DNA from 2 places in the Streptomyces sp. NBC_00075 genome. Region 1 is predicted to be linked to the other one. Evidence: predicted binding sites of a transcription regulator. Region 1 holds the regulator's gene; the other holds the start of a gene.

The links. The regulator HrcA, encoded in region 1, represses chaperone genes, less so after heat shock. The targets are predictions, from matches to a motif close to TTNGCACTCNGNNNNNCNGAGTGCNAA.
Region 2: a site for HrcA is predicted at 1,626-1,652, ahead of groES (co-chaperone GroES). Genes of this name have one in related genera too.

What each region holds. Positions count from the first base shown of each region.
Region 1 is NZ_CP108243.1:7,647,722-7,651,129, reverse strand. It holds gene dnaJ (molecular chaperone DnaJ) at 1-962, opposite strand, end outside; gene hrcA (heat-inducible transcriptional repressor HrcA) at 963-1,979, opposite strand; gene OG787_RS33470 (MBL fold metallo-hydrolase) at 2,207-2,962, shown strand; gene OG787_RS33465 (DUF3097 domain-containing protein) at 2,994-3,408, shown strand, end outside.
Region 2 is NZ_CP108243.1:4,109,917-4,113,324, reverse strand. It holds partial or broken gene OG787_RS17515 (polysaccharide deacetylase family protein) at 487-690, shown strand; gene OG787_RS17510 (polysaccharide deacetylase family protein) at 687-1,445, shown strand; gene groES (co-chaperone GroES) at 1,797-2,105, shown strand; gene groL (chaperonin GroEL) at 2,253-3,408, shown strand, end outside.

The DNA.
Region 1 (3,408 bases):
CGGCCACCGCCCCGGAGGTGCGTGACCCCCCGCCCGTGCAGCGGAATCGACTGCCCGGACTGCGTGCCCGGACGGATGTCGACCTCCTCAAGCCCGTCGAGCGTCTCCAGCGGCACCTTGGTGCCAAGAGACGCCGCCGTCATCGGCAGAGTCACCGTGCAGTGCAGATCGTCCCCGCGCCGCTGGAACTGCGAGTGCGGCAGCTCATGGATCTCGACGTACAGGTCACCGGCGGGACCACCACCGGGCCCCACCTCACCCTCACCGGCGAGCTGGATCCTCGTACCGTTGTCGACACCCGCGGGGATCTTCACGGTCAGCGTCCGCCGCGACCGCACCCGGCCGTCGCCCGCGCACTCGGGGCACGGCGTCGGGACGACGGTCCCGAACCCCTGGCACTGCGGACAGGGCCGCGAGGTCATGACCTGGCCCAGGAAGGACCGGGTCACCTGCGACACCTCACCACGCCCGCGACACATGTCGCAGGTCTGGGCAGAGGTGCCAGGCGCAGCACCCTCACCGCTACAGGTACCGCACACCACGGCCGTATCGACCTGAATGTCTTTAGTAGTACCAAAAGCAGCTTCATCGAGCTCGATATCGAGCCGGATCATCGCGTCCTGGCCGCGCCGCGTACGCGACCTCGGCCCCCGCTGGGACGCCGTTCCGAAGAACGCGTCCATGATGTCCGAGAAGTTCCCGAAGCCACCGGCGCCGAAGCCGCCCGCGCCCCCGCCGCCCGCCTGGGACAGCGGATCGCCGCCGAGGTCGTAGACCTGCTTCTTCTGCGGGTCCGACAACACCTCGTACGCGGCGTTGATCTCCTTGAACCGCTCCTGCGTCTTCGGATCGGGGTTGACGTCCGGGTGCAGCTCGCGGGCGAGCCTCCTGAACGCCTTCTTGATCTCGTCCTGGGACGCGTCGCGGCGCACGCCGAGTACGGCGTAGTAGTCCGTGGCCACTTACGACTCCGCCAGGATCTGTCCGACGTACCGTGCCACTGCGCGTACCGCTCCCATCGTTCCCGGGTAGTCCATGCGGGTCGGTCCGACCACGCCGAGCTTGGCGACTGCCTCGCCGCCCGAACCGTAGCCGACCGACACGACGGACGTGGAGTTGAGTCCCTCGTATTTGTTCTCGTGACCGATTCGTACGGTCATGCTCGAATCCCCGGCCTCACCAAGGAGTTTGAGAAGTACGACCTGTTCCTCCAGAGCTTCGAGGACCGGCCGGATAGTGAGGGGAAAGTCATGTCCGAAGCGGGTCAGATTGGCGGTTCCGCCGATCATCAGCCGCTCCTCGGCCTCCTCGACGAGCGTCTCCAGGAGAGTGGAGAGCACCGTCGCGACCGTACCCCGGTCCTCCACCTCGAAGGCGTCCGGGAGGTCCTGCACGAGCTGCGGCACGTCCGCGAAGCGGCGGCCCGCGACCCGGCTGTTGAGCCGCGCGCGTAGATCCGCCAGAGACGTCTCCCCGAAAGGCGCGGGGCAGTCGATCATCCGCTGCTCCACGCGGCCGGTGTCCGTGATCAGTACGAGCATCACGCGCGCGGGAGCGAGCGAGAGCAGCTCCACGTGCCGCACGGTCGACCGGGTGAGCGACGGATACTGCACGACGGCGACCTGCCGCGTGAGCTGGGCGAGCAACCGAACGGTCCGCCCGACGACATCGTCGAGATCGACAGCCCCGTCAAGGAAATTCTGGATGGCACGCCGCTCGGGAGCGCTCATCGGCTTGACGCCGGCGAGCTTGTCGACGAAGAGCCGGTAGCCCTTCTCGGTCGGGATGCGCCCGGCACTGGTGTGCGGCTGGGCGATGAAACCCTCGTCCTCCAGGGCGGCCATGTCGTTGCGGACGGTCGCCGGGGAGACCCCGAGGTTGTGCCGCTCGGTGAGAGCCTTGGACCCGACCGGTTCCTCGGTGCCGACATAGTCCTGGACGATGGCGCGCAACACTTCGAGCCTGCGTTCACTGAGCATCGCGCACACCTCCAACTGCTGTCGTCCCCTGAGTGCCTGGGCCGTCCCTGGCACTCTTCGTGTGCGAGTGCCAGAGTTCCCCGGCCCAGTGTACGGCTGTCGGGTACGCCCCCGGCAAGGGCGGCCTGCGCCGATCTGCCGACGTGTACCGACCTGTCCTGCGATGTCGTGTCCGCGGCAACCCGGTCGTGGCGACCACTTCCTCCCCGTCCCGCTAGCGTCGCCGCATGAAGGTGACTTGGGAAGAGCCGGGGTGGCACGACCTGGGCTGGGAGCGGCTGGCGGCCGGGGTGGGCAGACGCCGGCTGCCGGTCTGGGACTGCACGGTGGGGCTGGTCGCAGGGGCGGGCGGCGCACTCCTGATCGACGCGGGATCGAGCCTCGCGGAGGGCGCGATCCTCCGCCTGGAGGCCCAGAAACTCGCCCGCCGCCGTGTGGACTTTCTCGCACTGACGCACGCCCATTTCGACCACGTTTTCGGAGCGGCGGTGTTTGCGGGTGCGCATGTCATCGCGGCGGAGGGCGCGGGGGACGAATTCGAGGAAGTGGGGCGCGAGGCGTTGTGCGCGGACGCCGTACGCAACGGTCTGGACGCCCGCGCGGCGGAGGAGGCGGCGGACACCCTGGTGGTCCCGCACGAGGAGGTCGGGGAAACCCTGACAGTTGCCCTGCGCAACGGCCCGGAGGTACTCCTGGTGAACGCCGGCCCCGGCCACACCCGCGGCGACCTGGTGGCCGTCGTACCGGGCGACCCGACCGTGGTCTTCTGCGGCGACCTGGTCGAGGAGTCGGGCGAACCCCAGGCGGGCCCCGACGCCGTACCGTCGCACTGGCCCGCGACCCTGGACCGCCTCCTGACCCTGGGCGGTGAGGACGCGCTGTACGTCCCCGGTCACGGAGCGGTGGTGGACGCGGCGTTCGTACGGGCCCAACGGGACGCGCTGGCAACCCGTTTCGGCGTGTCGCGGCGGGGAGTGGACTGACGACGCGGGAGCTTCTCCTATCGTCATCCGAATGCGCCAGTACTCTCCGGACCTGACCCCACCGTGGAAGAAGCCCAAGCCCGTACCGCAGGTACCGGCGGAGCCCGGCCTGGTGGTCGAGGAGCCGGGTACGGGTTTCTGCGGCGCGGTGATCCGCTGCGAGGCGGGCACGGTCACCCTGGAGGACCGCTTCGGCAAACACCGGGTGTTCCCGCTGGAGCCGCGGGGGTTCCTGCTGGAGGGCAGGGTGGTGACGCTGGTACGCCCGTCCGCCTCGGCGGCCGCGCCCTCCCGTACGGCCTCCGGTTCGGTCGCGGTCCCCGGTGCACGCGCGCGTGTGGCCCGTGCCGGGCGTATCTACGTCGAGGGCCGGCACGACGCGGAGCTGGTCGAGAAGGTGTGGGGCGACGATCTGCGCATCGAGGGCGTCGTCGTGGAGTACCTGG
Region 2 (3,408 bases), 3.5 Mb from region 1:
CTCGGCCGGGCACAAGCGGCCCGCACGGCCACGGTCAAGCGCTGGGGCCTGACCGCACCCCCGCCTCCCGCCCTACGGCAACTACGGCGAGGACAGCTTGCGCGCCACGTCGTGCGGCGTGAAGCACGTACCGTTCCTGTGGACCGAGCAGGGGTGAGCCTGTTCAGCCGCGCGCCCCGAACGGTCTTGGGCGGACTGGTCCCCGGCGTACTCGACCCCGGGGCGGCGACACGCATCTTGTGCGTGGTCCGGGCCCGGGAGGCCGGTTCCCTCACGACCTGGCCAAGTGGGTACGGCCAAAGGCGACGGGGAGGCCCTGAACCATCCTCTGGTGGAGCAGGGGCCCCGCACGCTGGCACCGCACCTCGTGTCCCAGATCGCACAGCCACGCTAACCCGGACGGCCCAAGACACCGCAAGCCTGGAAGTCGACGATCACACGATCGAGCTAAAAGGACCTTGTTCGCGCTCCTCCGCAAGGAAGATGCCACCCCTCTGGAACGAGGAGGTCTTCGCCGACCACTGGGACTACCGCGAGTGGGACCGGGACATCCACCCCGGCGACATCGTCCTCAGCCACTTCCGGGGCAAGGGCGACTGGAAGGGCACGATGCCCGACATGGTCCGCCGCTTCATGAAGCTCGTCACCGCCAAGGGGTACGCGGTGGCCCGCCTGGAGGACTACCTGTGACCGCGCGCCCCCTGGCAGCCGCCGCACTCGCCGCCGCACTCCTGGCAACGACGGCCACCGCGTGCGCCCGGCCCGTGGCCCCCGTCGAACGCCCGGCCGAGAAGGCGGTACGCGCCGACTCCGCGCCCGACGACCCCCAGGCGTACCGCCGCTGGGGCCTGCCGGCCCCGTTGCCCCCACCCCCGCCCGCGCACCCGAGGGCCCGCCTCCGCACGGCGGGTCCGGGCCTCCCCCCGGTCGTCGACCACATCCCGACCCACGACAAGGTCGTCTTCCTCACCTACGACGACGGCGCCGAACGCGACCCCCGGTTCGTCGACCTGGTCCGCGAACTGCGCCTCCCGGTCAGCATGTTCCTCACGGACAGCGTCGTGGGCCCGGGCTACGCCCACTTCGCCCGCCTGCGCGAGGTCGGCGCCAACGTCCAGAACCACACCCTGGACCACCAGTCCCTGCGGGGCCTGCCGTACGCCGGCCAGCGCGCCCAGATCTGCGGCCAGCAGGACAAACTCCGCGAACGCTTCGGCATCCGCCCCCGCCTCTTCCGCCCGCCCTACGGCACGTACGACACGACCACACTGAGAGCGGCCGCGGACTGCGGCGTATCAGCGGTGCTCCTCTGGACCAAGGGGGCACCCCTCCGCCCGGGCGCCATCGTCCTGGTGGGCCCACCCCAGGTCGAACGAACGGTGAGGCTGCTCCGCGAGGTGCAGGGGAGGGGACTGAGCGTGGCGCGCCTGGAGGACTATCTCTGACCTGCGGTTTTCGGCAAGGAAGGGCGGGCGTCTTCAGCGCCGGGGCGGGCATCCCCAGCCCGTCCGGCGTTTGAGGACGGGCGCGTCAAGCGCGACAACGGGGGTTTGGGGGGCAGAGCCCCCAGGGCCGGTCACCTGGACCCACGATCACCAGAAACCCCCGCCGAACCGCCGACGGAATTAGCAGTCCGCTTGACCGAGTGCTAATCGCAGTCATAGTCTCAGGTCTGGCACTCCCCCCTGGAGAGTGCCAACAGCGACGGGCAGGTCCGGCACCCGCGACGACGGATCCACCTGGTCGCCACCTCAGACAGTTAACCCCGTGAGATCTCCGAAGGGGGAGGTCGGATCGTGACGACCACCAGCTCCAAGGTTGCCATCAAGCCGCTCGAGGACCGCATTGTGGTCCAGCCGCTCGACGCCGAGCAGACCACGGCCTCTGGCCTGGTCATCCCGGACACCGCCAAGGAGAAGCCCCAGGAGGGCGTCGTCCTGGCCGTGGGCCCGGGCCGCTTCGAGAACGGCGAGCGCCTGCCGCTCGACGTCAAGACCGGCGACATCGTGCTGTACAGCAAGTACGGCGGCACCGAAGTGAAGTACAACGGCGAGGAGTACCTCGTCCTCTCCGCTCGCGACGTGCTCGCGATCGTAGAGAAGTAATTCACCCGGTTTTACCGGCACCACCGGTATTGCCTGCATCACCAGCATTGCAGTGTGAACTACGCCCCTGGCCCCCGCGACCTCAACAGCCGGGTGCCGGGGGCGCAGTTCGTTCTCCCAATTTTCCGAGAGGGCTGAACCGCTCCCATGGCGAAGATCCTGAAGTTCGACGAGGACGCCCGTCGCGCCCTTGAGCGCGGCGTCAACAAGCTTGCCGACACGGTCAAGGTGACGATCGGCCCCAAGGGCCGCAACGTCGTCATCGACAAGAAGTTCGGCGCTCCCACCATCACCAACGACGGTGTCACCATCGCGCGCGAGGTCGAGCTGGACGACCCGTACGAGAACCTCGGCGCCCAGCTGGTGAAGGAGGTGGCGACCAAGACCAACGACATCGCGGGTGACGGTACGACCACCGCCACCGTGCTGGCCCAGGCGCTCGTCCGCGAGGGCCTGAAGAACGTCGCCGCCGGCGCCTCCCCGGCCGCCCTGAAGAAGGGCATCGACGCGGCGGTCAAGGCTGTGTCCGAGGAACTCCTCGAGACCGCCCGCCCGATCGAGGAGAAGTCCGACATCGCCGCCGTGGCCGCGCTCTCCGCGCAGGACACGCAGGTCGGCGAGCTGATCGCCGAGGCGATGGACAAGGTCGGCAAGGACGGTGTCATCACCGTCGAGGAGTCCAACACCTTCGGTCTGGAGCTGGACTTCACCGAGGGCATGGCCTTCGACAAGGGCTACCTGTCCCCGTACATGGTGTCCGACCAGGAGCGTATGGAGGCCGTCCTCGACGACCCGTACATCCTGATCCACCAGGGCAAGATCTCCTCCATCCAGGACCTGCTGCCGCTGCTCGAGAAGGTCATCCAGACCAACTCCTCCAAGCCGCTGCTGATCATCGCCGAGGACGTCGAGGGCGAGGCCCTGTCGACCCTGGTCGTGAACAAGATCCGCGGCACCTTCAACGCGGTCGCGGTCAAGGCCCCCGGCTTCGGTGACCGTCGCAAGGCGATGCTCGGCGACATGGCCGCGCTCACCGGCGCCGAGGTCATCGCCGAGGAGGTCGGCCTCAAGCTCGACCAGGTCGGCATCGACGTACTGGGCACCGCCCGCCGCGTCACCATCTCGAAGGACGACACGGTCATCGTCGACGGCGGTGGCGACACCGGCGCCGTGGCCGGCCGGGTCAACCAGATCAAGGCCGAGATCGAGAACACGGACTCCGACTGGGACCGCGAGAAGCTCCAGGAGCGCCTCGCGAAGCTGGCCGGCGGCGTGTGCGTGATCAAGGTCGGCGCCGCCACCG